Regions from separate parts of the Paenibacillus sp. 22594 genome, predicted to be linked through region 1. Evidence: riboswitches for the same ligand, from Rfam matches in the RefSeq annotation. Region 1 holds a riboswitch; each other region holds the start of a gene.

What was found. Region 1 has a riboswitch for cobalamin ahead of metE (5-methyltetrahydropteroyltriglutamate--homocysteine S-methyltransferase). Riboswitches for the same ligand answer to the same signal wherever they lie in the genome.
Region 2: linked by a shared signal. The riboswitch ahead of ACTJKB_RS24890 (hypothetical protein) and the one ahead of metE (5-methyltetrahydropteroyltriglutamate--homocysteine S-methyltransferase) in region 1 are both predicted to bind cobalamin.
Region 3: linked by a shared signal. The riboswitch ahead of ACTJKB_RS16785 (DUF4430 domain-containing protein) and the one ahead of metE (5-methyltetrahydropteroyltriglutamate--homocysteine S-methyltransferase) in region 1 are both predicted to bind cobalamin.

The regions. Positions count from the first base shown of each region.
Region 1 covers NZ_JBQENA010000002.1:469,602-476,111, reverse strand. The annotation lists gene ACTJKB_RS08865 (DUF4349 domain-containing protein) at 1-657, opposite strand, end outside; gene metE (5-methyltetrahydropteroyltriglutamate--homocysteine S-methyltransferase) at 1,095-3,383, opposite strand; cobalamin riboswitch at 3,529-3,742, opposite strand; gene ACTJKB_RS08855 (undecaprenyl-diphosphate phosphatase) at 3,945-4,805, opposite strand; gene ACTJKB_RS08850 (DedA family protein) at 4,962-5,585, opposite strand; gene ACTJKB_RS08845 (ABC transporter permease) at 5,600-6,510, opposite strand, start outside.
Region 2 covers NZ_JBQENA010000009.1:179,565-186,074, forward strand. The annotation lists gene ACTJKB_RS24865 (hypothetical protein) at 1-985, opposite strand, end outside; gene ACTJKB_RS24870 (immunity protein YezG family protein) at 1,134-1,448, opposite strand; tRNA gene ACTJKB_RS24875 (tRNA-Thr) at 1,635-1,706, opposite strand; gene ACTJKB_RS24880 (sugar phosphate isomerase/epimerase family protein) at 1,839-2,615, opposite strand; gene ACTJKB_RS24885 (MTH1187 family thiamine-binding protein) at 2,653-2,961, opposite strand; cobalamin riboswitch at 3,336-3,567, shown strand; gene ACTJKB_RS24890 (hypothetical protein) at 3,602-3,820, shown strand; gene ACTJKB_RS24895 (anaerobic ribonucleoside triphosphate reductase) at 3,876-5,861, shown strand; gene nrdG (anaerobic ribonucleoside-triphosphate reductase activating protein) at 5,858-6,373, shown strand; gene ACTJKB_RS24905 (ribonucleoside-diphosphate reductase subunit alpha) at 6,490-6,510, shown strand, end outside.
Region 3 covers NZ_JBQENA010000004.1:586,639-593,148, forward strand. The annotation lists gene ACTJKB_RS16785 (DUF4430 domain-containing protein) at 1-4,193, opposite strand, end outside; cobalamin riboswitch at 4,377-4,581, opposite strand; partial or broken gene ACTJKB_RS16790 (IS4 family transposase) at 4,648-4,805, opposite strand; gene ACTJKB_RS16795 (GNAT family N-acetyltransferase) at 4,928-5,836, shown strand; gene ACTJKB_RS16800 (GAP1-N2 domain-containing protein) at 6,108-6,510, opposite strand, start outside.

The DNA of each region.
Region 1 (6,510 bases):
ATATTGGCTCTCCATCAACTGCTTGGCCTTGAGACGCGACTCCAGATCCACATATTCCTCTGAAACGTCCTGACCCTGAATTTTATGTTGAAGCTTCTCGTTTTTGATTTTTTCCAAATGGTCCAGAAAGGAAGAAAATCCCGAAGCCGGCACCTTCAGAATAAAGGTTCCGCCCTGCTCATATTCGGAGGTGTTCTCCGAAAATTCAACAATATAGCCCTCTGCAAGCGTCACCATATTACGCACTTCTGTCTGCGCCTTAGCGTAGTCCTTCACTTCCATTGTGAGGCTGGCGTGATAGATCAGCTTTTTGTTCAGTCCTGCCACTACGTCGCTTCCCGTAAAACCGGCCGTCCCTTCAGCCGCCCGCGCTGCATCCGTGTTGCTAATCGCTGAACTTCCTCCGCCTGCCTTGGCTCCCTTAGCGGCAGGAGCTTCAGCTTCAGTGGACGCAGCTTGATTCTGTGGCGCAGCATCCGCTGACGTGTTCTGGCCCGCAGCGCCGTCGAAGCTTTCTACCGTGCTGGAATTGTCTGCCTTCATCTCCGACCGGCTTGCAGAATCATTATTGCTTCCAGCCCCGCACCCTGCCAAAACCATAGCAAACACTATTAGTCCCAATACATAATACAGATAATGCAGACCCCTTTTTTGCATGCCCATTCCTCCAAAAGTGTAGTGGAATTTCCGCTTCTTTTGTGCAGATTGCTGCCAGCGAAGAGCTCTTTGTCTGTAGGCTTCATTCGCGTTATAGTCTTTGACGTTCCAAAAGCTGGAAGGTTGCAGGAATTCGGTAAATTTTCCAATCCAGTGGCCGATTTGCTCATCTATGGGCGCTTTCGTTATTTGGGGATATAAGATCCGCGAAAAGAAAAAATACCAAAAAACCCTGTATTCTCAAGGAATAAGGGTTCGGCTCTGTCCGGGCAAGCTCCACCTTGCCGGCCAGATCAGTTGGTGTAGAGATGGCGCCGATTCCAGCAAGGGGAGGTGAAACCCTCATACGAAAAGACGTACCATTTAAGGATAAGAAGGAAGCCTGGTCCAGGTTCCTTCTATTCTTTTTCTCATTCTAGCAAGATTGAGAATGATTATCAAGCGTTATTCTTCCGCACGTTGCCTGCAGCCAGCACCATGTTGCGAAGTGCCGCCTCCGTCTCCTCCCAGCCGCGTGTCTTCAGTCCGCAGTCTGGATTAATCCAGAATTGTCCGGCATCCAGTACACGCAGTGCGCGCTCAATATTCTGCGTCATCTCCGCTACTTCCGGAACACGGGGACTATGGATATCATAGACGCCCAGTCCGATGCCTTTATCATAATCATGATCTTCAAAAGCAGTAATCAGTTCCCCATGGCTGCGGGAAGTCTCAATGGAGATCACATCCGCATCCATGGCCGAGATCGCCCCGATCATGTCATTAAATTCGCTGTAGCACATATGCGTATGAACCTGCGTAGTATCCTTCACATGGTTCGTGGCCACCCGGAAGGACCGTACAGCCCAATTCAAATAATACTCATGGTCTTCAGCCTTCAGCGGCAGCCCTTCGCGGATGGCCGGTTCATCCACCTGAATCATCTCGATTCCGGCATCCTCCAGCGCCTGGACCTCGTGACGGAGAGCAAGGGCAATTTGCTTCGCTACCTCTTCGCGGCTGAGGTCATCGCGTACGAAAGACCAGTTCAGGATGGTTACCGGTCCGGTCAGCATGCCTTTTACCGGCAGCTTCGTCAGAGACTGGGCATAGACACTTTCTTTGACGGTCATCGGATGGATAAAAGCGACATCCGCGTAGATCACGGGAGGTTTCACGCAACGCGAGCCATAGGATTGCACCCAGCCATTCTGGGTGAACAGATAACCACCTAGCTTCTCGCCAAAGAACTCGACCATGTCCGTCCGCTCAAACTCACCATGCACCAGCACATCCAAGCCAAGCTCCTCCTGAAGTGTAATTGCTTCGGCGATTTGACGGCGGACGAACGTATCATAGCGCTCCTCATTCCATACCCCTTTGCGCCATTTGAGACGCGCCTGACGAACCTCAGCCGTCTGTGGAAAGCTACCGATGGTTGTAGTCGGGAGCAGGGGCAAACGCCATTTCTCCTGCTGCAGCTGCACTCGCTCTGCGAACGGCAGGCTCCGGCTGTCCGGAAGTTCGTCCAGACGGCGGACCTGCTCCGCCACATCCCGGCGGCCGCGTTCAGGAAGTGCGCGGAAGACAGCCAGCGCTTCCCGGCTCTCTGCAAGCTCCGCCTCGGCCGTTCCGTTGTCACCGCCTGCGGCTGCGGCGAGCAGCCGAAGCTCTGCCAGCTTCTCGTCGGCGAAGGCCAGTGCCTGCTTCACGGCAGGCTTCAGCTTTCCTTCGCTCTGCACCGTTACGGGTACATGGAGGAGGCTGGAGGATGGCTGAAGAATCAGCCGGTCCAGCGGTACATGAAGAGCCAGCTTCTCAATCAGTCCAAGCTTGGCATCAGGGTCTGCGCGCCAGATACTGCGGCCGTCGATAATGCCAGCACCCAGCCATTTATCTTCCGGCCAGCCAAGTCGTTCGATCGCCTCCAGATTCGCGCCGCCATCGTGGACGAAGTCAAGTCCAATCGCTTGTACCGGCAACTCAAGCAAGGCTTCCAAGGGTTCAGCCGCTTCGAAATAAGTCTGTAGAATCAGATTCAAGCCGGGGACTGCAGCGGAAATCTCGCCATAAATGGTCTTCAGCAGGGCAATTTCTCCTTCGTTCAGTCCTATAACGATGGCCGGTTCGTCAATCTGCACCCAAGCTACACCTTCCTGCTGAAGCTCCTGCAGCAGCTGAATATAAGCCGGCAGGAAGCGGGCAGCAACCTCCCCGATTTCCGCAGCCGGAAATCCCTTGGACAGCTTGAGGAAAGTATAAAGTCCGACGATAACCGCTTTACCTTCAATACCTGCCTGCGTTTTGGCAAAGCGGTAGGCGGCCAGCGGTTTGTTCTCAGTCAGCCGGGGTGTAAGGCTGCCGATCTCCGGCACGATATAATGGTAATTCGTATTGAACCATTTGGTCATCTCGCAGGCCGGGGCAGCAGCATTGCCGCGGGCCATGGCGAAATATAGATCAAGCGGGACCGCTCCGCCGTCATAATCATAACGGGGCGGCACAATGCCGAACATGACAGCTGTATCCAGCACATGATCGTAGAAGGTGAAATCATTCACCGGGATCAGGTCAATACCAGCCTGTTGCTGCGACTGCAGATGCTGAAGCTGAATGTCCGCCATTTCAGCACGGAACTCTTGCTCGCCAATTTTGCCGGACCAGTAAGCCTCCAGCGTTTTTTTCCATTCACGGTTTTTGCCGATTCTCGGGTATCCCAGATTGCTGGTGATCCATTTAGTTGTCATTGAGATCTGCTCCTCATCTGTTCGCGATTTGTTGTTTGTTCTTATAAAAAGACGCCTCTCCCGAAAAATAAGCCATAGGGAAAGACGCCCATTGATCTTTTTAATGGAATAACGTCCGAACACCTCCCTATCTTCCGTAGGTACTGCAGTGCTTCAGAGTCAGGCAGGTCTCCTGGCTATCGGAGTCATCGTTCTTCAGCAAGTCTTCCCGGCTGGATCTACCTGTCTGCCAGTGACACATTTAGCTGGAACTCTTCCGTTACAGTGGCGGGACCGCGTCGGTTTCGAACCGAACTTCCCTATTAAGCTGGACAAAAGCTACGTTCACTCCGTCCGGCACCTGTCTCCTATATTCGCTTTTCAAAACTTCATCCTTTAGTCTGATGCCATCATACTGTACCCTTTTTACCATCTGCAACAGATTCCGCCGATTCCAGCTATACACATTCGCTATAGCAAAGCAGCTTTTTGCCCGATTGGGCATCTGAATCTTGATCAGTCCTCATGACAAAAAGGCGATACCCTCCAAGGAAGGCACCGCCCGCATTATTCTTTTCTATTCTAGAACCAAACCAGATAAACCACCACAGCAAGAACAATCCGGTAAATCGCAAACGGCAGCAGCTTGATGCGGTTGATCAGCTTCAGGAAGAAACGCATGGACAGCAGCGCGAACAGAAAGGCGCTGATGAACCCGGCAATAAAGAACGGCAGCGCATCGAGAGTGAAATACTGCCAGTTCTTCAGCAGTGAAATCAGGCTGGCTCCAGCCATAATCGGCACCGCCATAATGAAGGTGAAGTCGGCAGCGGCACGGTGGCTCATTCCGAGCAGAACACCACCGGAGATCGTTGATCCGGAACGGGAGAACCCTGGCCATAGCGAGAAACACTGGATCAGACCGACCGATAGCGCCTGCCTATATGTAATTTGGTCGACACTCTCCGCTTTGATCTTTTTGGGGGCGAAAAGGTCTGCGCAGATCATTAGAATCGCTCCGACGACCAGACCAATCAGCACCGTTGAGGTCGAAAACAGATGCTCATCAATATAATCCTCGAACAGAAAACCCAGCACCCCAGCAGGGATAAGACCCACAAGCACCTGTGCCAGCTTCAGCCGTCCCGTGGTTTCCACTGCAGGCTGCCCTTCCGGCACCGCTGTCAGCTCTTTGCGGCTGAACCGCTTCAGACCCAGAAGATCAATAAACCTGTTGCGGAAAATCACCACCACGGCCAGGATGGAGCCCAGCTGAATCACTACCTTGAACGTATTCGCTGTGTATTTTCCGAGAAATTCCTGCGATTTCAGCCACATATCATCGACAATAATCATATGACCCGTGGAGGATACCGGAGCAAATTCAGTCAAACCTTCAACAATACCCAATATGATTGCTTTAATTATAGTCAAAAGCTCCATAGAATCTCCTCCTAAAAGTTTTGTGAGCATCACATCTACTGAAATCACTTCGTTCAAAACTCGCTTCGGAAGCATAAACTTAGTTTTGTGAGCATCACATCTATGAAATCACTTCGTTCAAAACTCGCTTCGGAAGCATAGACATGGTTGATATTGTTAGCCGCGGGCTTTGCCGGCGGTATGGCGTTTACGCAAATACATCAGTCCCAGCACGAGAATTCCTCCGGCAATCAGGGCGTAGACCACGCTGGAGTATGCTTCTATATACCCGCCTATGTCCTCCCAGGACTCTCCGAGGGCAGCACCCAGCAGGATCAGCAGTGTATTCCAGCCCAGCGTGCCGATGGTTGTAAACAACATGAACAATCCGAATTTCATTCCCGACATCCCTGCCGGAATCGAAATCAGGCTGCGCACCAGCGGAATCATCCGGCAGAACAGCACCGTCCAGTAGCCGTATTTGTCAAACCAGGCATCGGCCTTGCGGATATCACTTTTCTTGATCCGTATCCATTTTCCATATCGGTCCACGATCCGCTCCATTCGGCTGACATCCAGCATCCGGCCGATCCAATACAGAATGGCTGCACCCAGCAAAGAACCCGCCGTAGAGGCAATGAGCACACCCGGTATCGTGAGTCCGGAGGTTGTAGTCATAAACCCGCCAAAGGGCAGGATGACCTCTGAAGGTATGGGAGGAAAGACATTTTCCAGCGCCAGCATCAGAAAAATACCGGCATATCCGAACTGCTCCATAATATCTGTAATCCAGGTTTTCATTCGATTCCCTCCATCTAGATGAGATTTTTCTTGAGGTTGCGCAAATAGCGGCTGCGGATGAAGAAGAAGTACAGTGTCTGGGCAGCCAGATAACTGGTCAGCACTGCTCCGGTCTCGGCAGCGATGGACAGATAGAACAGCCGTTGCAGCGCAATAAAAGCAAACAGGCTATGCAGAACCGCCAGCAGCACCGGAATGAAAAACATGAGTGCCAGCTGCAGCGTCGCAATACGGTCCAGCTCCTGGTCGGTCAGACCCATTTTGGACAGGGTGGAATACTGCAGGCGGTCATGATCCAGATCCATATAAAGACGGAAGTAGAGGAAGCTGCCGGCAGCGATGAAGAAGACGGTTCCGACAAGCAGCGAAGCAAACAGCATGGTGCTGTACAGCGTGCGCTGAATCTCAAATAAGGTTCCGCTGATCACGACGGCATAAGCAGACTTTTCTTCATAGGGAACCTTCCCTTTGGCAGCGAGCTCTGAAGCCACCCCCACCGTCCGGGCAAAATCATCCACATAGAAGCCGGTATACCAATCCTGCTGCACAGGAATCACCCGGCTGTACAGACTGTCGCTGATCACCAGTCCGCTAAAATCGCCGCCTCCCCTGCCATCCAGCTCCGGCAGCAGATATTCGGCAACCGGCACATGCTGCGTATAGCCGGTCTCTTCAATCTGGATTCCTTGCTTGAGCGTATATGTTGCTTTGAAGCGCTCTGCGGTCAGACTCCGGTCGCGCTGGGAACCGATCATCACCAGGCCTTCATTGCCTTCCAGCGGCGCTTCATTCGAGCTGAAGCCCGCATGCTCCAGAGCAAGCTTGTAATTACTGTAAGACATCAGAGGCAGCTGATGTGTATGGTCGGGACCTGTCTGTGAAACGACCGCCGCGACTTTGAGCGGAATCCGCAGGGTTTCGTAAG
Region 2 (6,510 bases), on a different contig from region 1:
TACAAAAATTTCGTGGCACCATTTTTAGGCCAGTCCTGTTTTTTAAAATTATAGCTCCTTCTTGAGAAAACAAGGACCATGTGTGTTCAATTAAATCCCCTACAAATACTTGACCGTTAATTAGTTCTGTTTTCCACCCGGAAATGTCACCATCTTGTTTAAAAACTTCTTTTATAGAAGCAGTTTCCTTTGTAGTTGATTTATTGATTAAACGAAATACCTTTTGAGCATCATTGGCTGAGGGGCGGATTACATTTCCCGGTATTGCCTGATAGGTATAAGAGGATAATGCTGCAAGGTAATTACCGCTAGTTTTAATTAAGAAATCAGAATTAAACTCCTTGAGCGAAGTTTCATTCTTTGTATAAAGATAGACCATTTTAACGAAATAATCATCCCTCATTATACCTTGCGCATGGTACTTAATGGCCAAATTAGGATACCCCTCAAATTCCCAATCCATTACTGATACACTTTCATATCCCATATCAACGATCTTTGCGTTGTAGCTCACACTTGGTTTAGTCCAAGGGTATTGATACAGGCTAAAGGAATTGTTAGATTGAACCATTATTCGTTCGTTTGTTGTGCCTGTAGGAGCTACCCATTTGATTTTATCTCCCACATTTTCAAGAGCGATCTCAGTCTTGCTAATAAGATTTCCGTTAAAAGAGAATACTGTTTTTGAAATTTTATTTCCGTTTCCTTTTTGAAGCAGCACTATTTTTTGAGGATTTTTTATAACCTCTATATCTAGGATCGTATTTGAACCATCCGAAATATTTGTGGTTATCTTTGTCTTTAAATCAACTATATCTGCTTTATTATTAATATAGTCAACCAGTGTTACTACATTTTCACTAACATAGACCACATCCGTACGGTCGTTACTTGGCGGTAACTCAGTGGGATGGGCATAGGACTGATCAGCAGATACCATTAATCCTATAGTCATAGCAAAAATAACAAAAATTCTCTTTACCACAGAGAAATCCTCCTATTCACACAATTTAGCATCCTCTTACATGACGCTAAAATAAAGAAAAAGTTGCAGAAAAGTAAATTTTTTCTGCAACACAATTATAAATATACAATTCCCCTAGTGAGTACTACCGTTATGGCTTTCTGGGAGATTAATCGGCCTTTTGTTTTAAATACTCATCTAGATACCTTTGGTGAAAACCATCTGTAGGATGTAAACCTAGAATTTCATATTTCCAGATTGTACGCTGTTGTGAAGGGGAAAACAAAACTTCATCATAATTATAATCGATATTAAACTTACCTGATTGGTTTAAATACATAGTTAAATTTGTCCATTGTTGAGGGTTGCTTTTACTGTATTCCGCATTAAGATCAACGAAGTACTCTTCTAATTCACTGCACAAGCGGTCATAAATGCGCTCATCTACTCTATAAATCTCAGGAATACTATGGCTATATATCAACTCATTTTTGACTCATCAGGGATAATCCCTACAAGTTTATTACCTATAAGTTGATATAAGTCTTCACTTTTCACAGATGTGTTAACCTCCAACTTGATTATATATAGTTACAGTAGTAGGTTTATCATAAAAAAACGCAGCCCCCCGAAATCCCGGAAAGCCGCGCCATGATTGAGTTATTAAGGATGCTGGTGAAGGGAATTGAACCCCCGGCCTACGCATTACGAGTGCGTTGCTCTACCCCTGAGCTACACCAGCTTAAAGCTTTTTTTCTGTCAAACAAAATACATTATACCCCGTCTGGGGAAAAACGCAACCCATTCTTTCACAGTGCTGCGACCGTAATTTCTACAGGACCCGCGCTGCGGAGGGGAATCGAGTCCCTCAAAGTCATCCCAGCATTCCCCGTCTGCGGAAGTAATCCAGTGCCAGCCTTGCGCTCTCCAGAGAAGAAGAAGCAAAGACCTCCTGCTCCACAATATAGTGCCGAATGCCGGCGTCATCCGCAGCCTTGAAGACACTCTCGAAGTCGACCTGGCCCTTCCCAAGATCGGCTTCTTCATGGCCCGCGCCAAAATCCTTGATGTGGACCAGCGGAACGCGCCCGGCGTAACGGGATACATATTCTGCCGGTACGGCACCGCCTACATGCACCCAACCCAAATCAAACTCAGCCACCATATGCTCAGCCGGAATCCGCTCCAGCCAGATGTCGATCACAGCCTGCCCGTTGACCTGCTTGAACTCAAAGTCATGGTTATGATAGCCGTACTTCAGACCCGCCGCCCGCACAAGTTCAGAAGCCTTTTCAAAGAAGGGCACCAGTGCAAGCACATCATCCAGTGCCGGATGCTGCGGAAGCGGCGCCGAAGGCGTGATGATATACTCCAGCCCCACCTCCCGGGCATATTCAATCTCTCTCGATAATGCCGATTGCATCTTCTCCAGACTGCTGAAATCCAATCCGACATGTGCCGAGGGAGCCGCCAGCCCCAGCTCATCCAGCGTTCTGCGCAATTCGGCAGCCGATACGCCGAAATAACCAGCAAATTCTACCGACTTGTAGCCGATCTCCGCCACTTTGCACAGTGTGCCCAGAAAATCCTTTTCGGCCATATCCCGTAGTGTATACATCTGTATCCCGATCTGCTGATTCATTGCCGCCATAGAGGACACGCTCCTTGTGTGCTGTAATTATTCAGAACTATTCCGCCTGCAGCTTGCGCTCCACCGATTCTAGTTTGCTGCGGCTCGTAGAGGCTTTGTCGCGGCGGTCATCAATCTTAAGCGAAGTAGAGACACGCTGCGCACCTGCTGTGAACGGGGACTCATGCAGCGCTTCTACAGCAGCCAGAATCCGCGTGAGCGGTCCTTCAATAATCGTGCCCATGGATGTCAGTTCGTAGGTAATGCCTTCCACCGTCTCCAGCACCCGCTGCATATCAGCCACGTAGCTGCTGAGGCTGGTGCTGCCTGTGCCGATCGGAATTACGGTTACTTCACCAATCGCCATTCTGAAATCCCTCCTACTATAAAATATAAAAAAATCCGTTATATAAGTCTTCAGTCCCTTCTATTGTAACAACTCCTGTCTACCGTCACAAATCGCCTAAAGTCCTAACAACCCTCCGCAAGAAATCCCGTGATTGTACTCACCGTATATATGGAGTCTTTGTGGCGGTTTTCGGGCCAATGTTTGAATCAAATTCGGCAAAATTTGTCGTTATTCTGTGGATTACCTGTGGATTAATTGTGGACGAACACGGGAACATCTGTGGACTAACTGTGGATCATCTGTGAGTAAATCGGCTGAATCCGCCCCCAGCGCGGGCTCGCAAAAAAATGTTTACAAACACAAGATATTGGGTTATTTTTATCTAGCGACAACAAAATATAGTGGAAACAGGTGCTTCGCCTCTATAACGAGCGCTGAAGCTTAATAGGGAAGCGCGGTGCAAATCCGCTGTGGTCCCGCCACTGTAACCGGATGTTCAGCAGGCTTCCACAAGCCCTGCGGGACAGTATCTGGAGGCTCACGCCACTGAGGGCATTGCCCCTTGGGAAGGCGCCTCCGGAATTCACCGGAAGCCAGGAGACCTGCCTGTTTCCGGGCACCATCATTTACGCCTGCGAGGAACAGGAGAGGTGTCCGTATGCGGCCTGCAAAAGCAGATTTAGCCTTCCCCCAGGATGGGAAGCAAAGGCTGCCGATACCTGAATGCGATAAGCCTTATCGCGTTCAGGTATCGGCTTCTGCGGGAAAGCTTCTTTCCATGGAGACCATCCGCAAATATCCGGTTTCGGTTATTTGTGTTACGCATCCGGGCATTTTCCGCCGTCCTCGGCGGAAGATGCTCTTTTTACTGAGTTAACGGGTGTCTTATTACTATCAGGACGTTTTTTATATACGGAGAGGAGAGCTGCACAATGACGTTGCTGGAGAAACGGTACAACGGTGGACAAGATGCACAGGAGGTTATGTTAGAGGAACTCATCCATTTGGGGCGCGATATTATCGACAGCCGGGATTTGGATCTGCTGCGCGAGAATGCCAATTTGAACGGAGAAAGCTTTTCCGGCAAAATGAGTAAGTTCGGCAGTGAGTATTCCAAGTGGTATGCCCGCAACTTCACAATGCCGCCGCAACTGGTACAGGCTACCCTCGATAACGTAGTGTATGTCCATGATCTGGACCAATACGCCATCGGAACCACCAACTGCATCTTTATCCCGTTCGAGCGTCTTCTCCGCGAAGGCTTTAACACTGGCAACGGCAGTGTGCGACCTCCGAACTCGATTATGACCGCGATGTCACTTGTGGCGATTATTTTCCAGTCTCAGCAAAATGCCCAATACGGCGGCGTATCCGCCAACAAGCTGGATTATGACCTGGCCCCTTATGTGACCAAGTCCTTTGCCAAGCTGTTCCGCAAGGGACTCGAATATTTCGAAGAAGGACAAGCTGGTGAGCATCTTGGCGAAGTCACTATGAGCCGCAGCGATCTGTCAGAGCTGTATCCGCGGGCCTTCCGCTTTGCGCTGAAGGAGACGGAGAGCGAAACGCTGCAGGCTGCAGAGAGCATGATACATAACCTGAATACGATGTCCAGCCGCTCGGGCGGCCAGATTCCTTTTACCAGCATCAACTATGGCACGTGCACCTCTCCCGAAGGTCAGCTGGTGATCAGCTCGCTGCTGACCGCAACGATGAACGGACTCGGCAGCGGCGAAACGCCGGTATTCCCGATCCAGATCTTCAAATGCAAGCAGGGCGTGAACCAGCAGCAGGGCGATCCGAACTATCACTTGTTCCTCAAGGCCGCCGAATGCTCCGCCCGCAGACTGTACCCGAACTTCGCCAATCTGGATGCGCCACTCAACATGCAATATTATGATCCGGCCGACCCGGATACTGAATTTGCAACCATGGGCTGCCGCACACGGGTGCTGGGCGACCGCTTCGGACGCAACCACTGCTCCGGCAAAGGCAACCTGTCCTTCAATACGCTCAATCTCGTGCGGCTGGGACTGGCTTACGGCACCGCCACAGGACGCCGGCTTGCCGCGGACGAGAACGGTTTCTATGACGATCTGAACCATTACATGGACATCGCTCTGGAAGGGCTGCTCCACCGCTTCCGCATCCAGGCTTCCCAGAAGGCCAAAGCCTCTGACTTCATGATGCGCGAAGGCGTCTGGGAAGGCGGCCAGGACCTGGCTCCCGAGGATTCTGTTGGCGAACTGCTGAAGCACGGCAGTCTGTCGATTGGCTTCATCGGCATGGCGGAGTGCATGAAGGCCATGTACGGCAAGCATCACGGCGAGGACATGAAGATCCATGCCAAGGCGCTCGCTATTGTCCGCCACATGCGGGAATACTGCGACCGCAAGAGCGAGGAACTGAACCTCAACATCACTCTGTTCGCCACACCTGCTGAAGGGCTGTCCGGTAAGTTCACCAAGGTGGACCGTAAAGTAATTGGTTCCATTCCGGGCATCACCGACCGTGAATACTATACGAACTCTTTCCACATCCCGGTCTACCATGAGCTGAGCGCTGCGCAGAAAATCAGCCTGGAAGCCCCGTTCCATGAATACTGCAATGCGGGTGCAATCTCTTATGTGGAGCTGAATGGTAATGCACGCAGCAACCCGGCGGCTTTTGTCAAGATTATCCGTTACGCGCTGGAGCAGCAAGTCAGCTATTTCAGCATCAACCATCCGGTGGACCGCTGCTCGAACTGCGGTTACGAAGGCGTGATTGGCACCAATTGCCCTTCCTGCGACGCGCATGAGAACGATGTGCATATCCGCCGTCTGCGCCGGGTAACCGGCTACCTGACCGGCGACTATCAGACCCGCTTCAATGCCGCCAAGCAAGCCGAAGTAAGGGACCGCGTTAAGCATCTATGAACATATGCGGCTACTACCCGGAATCGATCAATGAAGGAGAAGGCATGCGGGCCGTCCTTTTCCTCAGCGGCTGCCGTCACCGCTGCCCGGGCTGCTTCAATCCCAAAACCTGGAACTTTAATTTCGGTGAGCCGTTCACCCCGGAGCGCCAACGGGAGATCATTGCCGAAATAGCCGCGAATCCGCTGCTGGACGGACTGACACTGGCAGGCGGCGACCCTTTTTTCTCGGCAGAGGAGGCTGCGGGCTTCATTCAGGAGCTGCGCAGCGAGCTGCCGGAGTATCCCATCTGGATTTACACCGGCTATACCTATGAAGAGCTTGTAGCGACACCCGGCTCACCCGAATGGAACCTGCTGGCCCTGTGCCAGGTCGTGATCGACGGACGTTTTGTGGAAGAACTCAAAGACACCACCCTTCCCTACCGGGGAAGCAGCAACCAGCGCATTATTGATATTCAGGCCAGTCTCGCCGGTACGGAAATCGTACATTGGGAGCCGGCTGCCTTATAAATTCAGTTAACTTTCAAAGAGCAGGCCAAGCCTCGGGGCGGGCCGCTCTCTGCGCTTATATACTTCAATTTGTGATATTGAAAATTAAACCCAAAAATGAAAGGATGGTTGAACTTATGCCACAGCTCGTAGTGAAA
Region 3 (6,510 bases), on a different contig from region 1:
TCTTTGGTCCACTTGGCACTCGAAGGCACCGTATAGGAGCCGCTGTCCAGGGCAATCAGGGCAAAGATCAGACCGTTGTTTCCCTGGCTGGTCAACTTGTCATTGTTGTAGATTTTCTCAATGAGGTTATAGCCGCCAAACGTCTGCGGATCTGCACCCGCAGCAGCCACAGCCAAGACTAGACGCTCATAGTCTGTAACCTTGCGGAGCTGCCCCTGACTGTCCGACAGCTGCCCCTTCACACCTGCCAGATAAGCAGCAGGCACCGCATGACCTGAACGGGCAAGCCCAACGGCCTGCCAGTCACTAAGCTCTTCCGTTGCTGTTATGCCCTTCGCTGTAGCAGCAATGTCGCTTTTCAGCTGCTCTGGCTTAGGCTCCCACTTGCTGCGGTCAACCACTGCGTAGTCGGTGAAGTGGCTCACCTTTCCGGTGAGAATTCCGGTTTTGGCATCCAATACCGACGGAACCGGAATCCAGCGGCCTGTGGCCGGATCAAGCCAGGCCAAGGCCAGATTCGCTGGATTAAGGACGGTTACAGGCACCGTAATGGATAAATCGACCGGCTTCACAAATTTGGTACCATCCGGGGAGAAGGTGTATAGCCCTGATACCAGCTCCTTGCGTGACGAGCTGCTCTCCCGCACGCTGATCTTCACGGTTCCGGTAACCGCACCGGCCGGAATCAGCAGTTGCACTTCACCCCCGCTGTCCTTGAGGACTGCACCTGCACCAGGGGTAACTTCCTGCTCGAAGACAGCAGTGTTTGCCGTGAATTTCCCGCTCAGTGCCGCCGCTTCTGACGCCGTCATTCTGGCGTTCAGGTTCGTAACGGCTGTTGTCTGCCCCACCTGATTCAGCGGAAGGGTGTTGTCAGTGGTGATGTCCACGGTTCCCGTACTTCCCGGAAGACCGCCTGCGCCTGGAGAAGTGGTTTCATAATCTGTCGTGTAGGACCAGACAAGTACATCTCCATTACTCAATTTATAATCAGCCGCACTAAATCCGGGGTCCTTACCATTTACGTAATAGAGCCATCCGCTTTTGGGTCCCCGGTCAAACTCTTTGAGGCCGTCGATAGACACCACATACAGGCTTCCGCCGGAGGTCGTGGCCTCCACTTTGCCCCCCAATTGGCGGTTCAGCAGGCTGTATGCCGTTTCGCCCGGATTCAAGACCACCTGCGTGCTGGGCAGAATCGTTCCTTTGGCGCTGTCCCCGATAACCGAGATCGTTGCCGATGCCGGCTGAGGCACAACTGCCGGATCTGCAACGGTCAGCTTTTGCGTATAGCGGGCAATCTTCGGCGTGCTCTCCGCAATATATCCGGTCACGGCCAGGGTGTACGCACCAGCAGGCAATCCTTTGTCAAAGGTAGCTATACCTTGGTCATTTGTAGTTACTGCTGTGCCGCCAATCGTAACCTGTACACCCGCTGCCGGCGTTACCACCGGGTCAGAGGTAAAGGTGGTATTATTCCAGACCCACTGCTTCTGCGCTACCGTAATGGTGAACTTTTCACCCGGCTTAGGCTGCGCAGGAGCAACCGACAGTGAATTGACAACATGCGTGTTGCCACCGGTATAGTAGACCAGCACCCGGTCGGATTGCTGCAATACAAAATCATTCAGCCCTACCTCGGGGTAGATCCACTCCCCGCCGCGCGATACTGCAAACCCCCAATAATCATTAGGGCTGTAAGTGCCATTCTTGATGCCATCGATCCCCCATACAAAGCTGCCAAAAGAGGATTCCGTAATATTCAGCGGAATATGGCCCGAAGCAGCCAGCTGCAGCAGCGCGTCAAACGCGTTGAGCGCTTCCAGCGTGCCTTCGGCCACCGGCCCCTGAGGCCCTTCAATGGACAGATAAGCGGTCACATTGCTCAGGGCTATTTTCAAGGATTGTGCATGGCGGGCAATCTTCGGCGTGCTGTCGGCAACGTACCCGGTTACCGCCAGTGTGTATATTTTGCCGGGCAGACCGTCTTTAAAGCTGGCTGTGCCTTGACTGTCTGTAGTGACGGATTTGCCGCCAATGGTAACCTGTACACCCGCCGCCGGGGAGGTTACCGGATCATTGTTGAATGTGGCCGAATTCCACACCCATTTCTTTTGCGTCACGGTAACGGTAAAAGCTTCCCCCGGCTTAGGCTGCGCTGGACTGACCTGTACCGTATCCACCACCTGGGTATCCGCACCGGCATAATACACCAGCACCCGGTCGGATGCCTCCAGTACATAATCCCCCATCCCGACAGACGGGTAGATCCATTCGCCGCCCCGCTGCACCGCAAAGCTCCAATAGCCCTTATACGTGCCGCTCTCTATTCCGTTGATCGACGAGACATAGCTGCCAAAAGAAGATTCTGTAATCTTCAGCGGAATATTGCCGGACTCGGCGAGCTTCTTCAGCGCTTCCAGTGTATTATACGCCTCCAGCGCACCGTCAATGACTGGCCCCTGCGGTCCTTCAACCGACAGATAAGCCGCTACATTCTTGGGAGCGATCTTCAAAGACTGCGTATATTTCGCAACTGCCGGGGCCTTCCCCGGAGCGTAGCCGGTCACAGCAAGCGTATAATCACCTGCTGAAATCCCTCCGGTAAAGGCTGCAGTTCCTTTTGCATCTGTTGTGACCGTATGATCCCCAATTGTCACCTGTACCCCGGCAGCGCCTGAGGTTACCGGACTGGAAGTGGATGTGGAATTATTCCATACCCATGTTTTTTGGGTGACCGTAACGGTAAAAGCTTCACCCTCTCTAGGCTGCACCTTGGAAAGGGATACTTGATCTACAAGCTGTGTATCGCTGCCGGCATAATAAACCAGCAGTTTGTCCGACTCCTTCAGCTTGAAGTCTTTCATGCCTACATCGACGCTTGCCCATTCACCACCGCGCGAAACGGCATACATCCAGCCATCATACCCGCCATAGGTCCCGGCAGAGATGCTGCCAATACCCGTGACATAGTTACCGGAAGGGTTCGTAACCGTCAGTCCGTTCGCTGCAGCTACTTTGTCCAGCGCTTCGAGTACATTTCCCGCATATGCGCTGCCCTGACCCAGTGTCTGCTCAGGGCCTTCGATCGTGAGCGGCACATAGACTAACGGATTCTGCGGTGCCGGCTTGGAAAAATCGTACAGTTTTCCGTTCGTTCCACCGCTGAACAAGCTGTAGGCCACCAGCGCCTGGAGTCCCTGTTCCGTGGCCAGCACATTGGCACTGCCGCCTTGATTATGGGCAAAGGCACCATTCTCCAGCCGGAAGCTCAGAAGTCGGCTGACCAGATCTGCTTCGTTCTTGGTGAACTCGTCACTGGTGGGGTCTACGCCATAAGAAGACAGGGCAATGATGGCCTGAGCCACACTTTCGCTGCTGTCCCCGTAACCACCGCTGGCGTCCTGTTTGGCAGCCAGCCAGGCTACGGCTTTTTGTCCGGCTGTCGCAACAGCCGGGTCATTCTTATGAGCAGAGAGTGCGGTCAGGACGATGGCCGTCATATCCGGATCGCTCGCCCCCGGGAACAGAGCAAAGCCGCCGTCACTGTTTTGCTTGGATAGAATTTCGCTTAACAATGTTGTCTGATTCCATTTGGCATCCCCGGGAAGCGTATAGCTTCCGGAATCAAGTGCCAGCAGTGCATATACCGGAGCATTCAGCGACTGGCCGCTGATTTTGTCACTGTTGTAGATGCGCTCCAGCAGATTGTACCCTGCCCCCGAACCGCTGCCGGCAAAATTCGCCGGATCCCCGCCGGTCGCCCGCACGGCAAGCACAATCCGCGCATAATCCGTAACGTTCGGGAAGATACCTCCCGCAGCCTGCACCTTCTGTGCAAGCGACTGGGCATAGCTCTCCGGCACCCGGTAGCCCGCCTGGGCCAGGCCGATCGCCTGCCACTCCGAGGTCACACCGCCGCTGATAATATATTCGGCAGCTGTATACGTTGCCTGCGAGACCGATACCTGTCCCCCGGAAGCTGCTGCGGTTAGTGCCGCTGCGGCTTCTCCGTCCGCAGAATGGTCAGCCTCATACACAGCGTCTGCAACACTATTCGTTACCTTGTTAGCGGAGGCTCCTGCCGCAGCAAAAGCCTGTCCCGCCGGAACCACAGCGGTACCTGTAATCGAAATAACCAGTAATAAGACCAGACCAAGTATAAAAGACTTGGCAGAATACAATGTCTTCATCGTCAACCTCTTTCCTTTTTAATGAAATGGATTGTAGTGCACTGCAGGGGGTAACCTTAACAACATAAAGACCGCCCTTGTTCAGGGCGGCCCGGGAAGAATACAAAGTGAAGGTTGCGGCTGTCCTAAGCTCCGGACTCCATCCATCTGTATATGTTCCGCATTCTTACCCCACGAAGAATAGAAACGTTCACGAAAAAGGCAGGTCTCCTGGCTTATGCCTCATTGCTGCTCTTGGCCTTCCCATCCTTATATCCGGACAGTGGCCGCTCTAAGAGCCGCTCCGCATTTACAGTGGCGGGACCGCGCCGGATTTGCACCGTGCTTCCCTTTTAAGCCGATTCTGTTTCTGCGAAGCAGAACCGGCACCTTCTCCATAACCTATTAAATTTTAATATCAATAATCATATCCAGTATTCCCTTGTATGTCTATAGACAAGCTGTTTCATAGTGGACGTAGGCGGTTTCGCTTTCCTTGCACCAGATAGCGCTGTTTCATCTCTTTCAGCATGCCAATCACGGAAAAACCTCTGACGGTGAGCTGACGAAGCAGAGGCGCTTGCGTAAAGCAACTATCATAAATACGTAGTCGGCGGTGAATCCTACACTCAAAACTAGACTGGCTACACGCTACGATAAACTGTCTTGGGATAGTTTAGTTATACCTTATATTTACCCTTATATATTAAAGCTTCCCGTGGTAGTGTGAACATAAAGACAATGGGGGGATATTTGTGTTTTCTAGTGAAAATATAGATATTGATAACATCGGCCTAGTTAACGATTATAAAGATAGCAAAGTTTACAGGGATAGTTTTAATCAACTAGCGACTTTGGTTTTTGATATCAACTTTGAAGATTGGTATCAGAAAGGATTCTGGGATGATCGTTATATATGCCATTCTTTCATCAGAGATAATGTAGTCATTGCCAATGTATCAGTTAGCAAAATGGACTTGATGATAAATGGATTTAATAAAAAAGCGATTCAAATTGGAACAGTTATGACTCATCCGGATTTTAGAGGGAAAGGACTTTCTGGAAAATTGATGAGGCACGTTCTAGATTTTTACGAGCAAGATTGTGATTTCTTCTTCTTATTCGCTAATAGCAGTGTAATTGATTTCTATCCAATATTTGGATTTAAAGCCGTTGGTGAATCCCAAATCAAACTTAAATATCACCCCACTCCAAATGCGGATACCACCTTGCGCAAGTTGAATTGTTCCCATAAAGAAGACTTGGCATTTATCAAAAGAATGGTTTTGTCTCGCCGACCTGTTTCAGAACAATTTGGTGTTATTAATAACCTAGGACTCTTTATGTTTTACGCTATAAAAGTATTTCCCGAATCAATATATTATTCGCAAGAGGACGAGGCTATTATCGTCTATCAACAAGAAGGTCATAACCTAAATTTATATGATGTAGTTAGTCAATGTGACGTTAATTTAGATCGCCTACTTAAGCGTATTGCTAATGAGCAAACAGAATATATTCATTTTCATTTCACACCAGATCAATTGCCTGAGAACGTACAGTACGAGTGGATGGACAACAACGGTGATATGCTTTTTATAAAGTCTAACTTTACTTTAGATCCAAGCTCAAAATTCTGTGTACCTGCATTAGCACATGCTTAGAGTTATACTTTTCTTTGTCATATTTAACTCTAACGTAGAACGTTAGCATTCAATGAAACAGCGACAGTCTAGGACTTTCTTGTCCTTTACTGTCGCTGTTTCAATTTCCAGGGTCGGTCTGATACTTTAAAACACGCCCAGCGTTCGACTTCCCGGGTTCAACTCATATACACCATAAATTAGCAAAAATCCCGAACTGCACGCGCCCCACACTCATGGCTAATCGTGCTGTTCAGGATAATGTGTTGAAAACATATTCTACTGCCACGCATCATTCGCTGTCCGTATCACCAGTTGCCTTAGGCGAAGGTTCAGCGCTTGAAGAGGTGTCCGCCCCGGCGCTCGGGGTGCTGACTGCTGCCTTGCCCGAAGCCGGCTGCAGGATCAGCTTGTACTCCCCGGCGATAATCATGTCGCCTGCGGCCAGCTTCGCGCCGGCCTCCAGCTGCACGGTCACCTCGAACGCGGATGCCTCCGGCACCGCTCCCGAGGCTCCGGGAGCTGCCGGCGCGGTGCCCCCCGCCGCCGGAGAAGGCGTGGCCGCGCTGGCGTTCCCGCCCGCGGCCCCCTTCACAACAGCGCTCGCAGTCGCGCCGGTCTCCTGTCCGGCACCCGTGTCGGTGCCGTCAGTCCCTGCAGGCGCGCTTGCCTCCGCGCTGCCTGCGGCTCCAGCG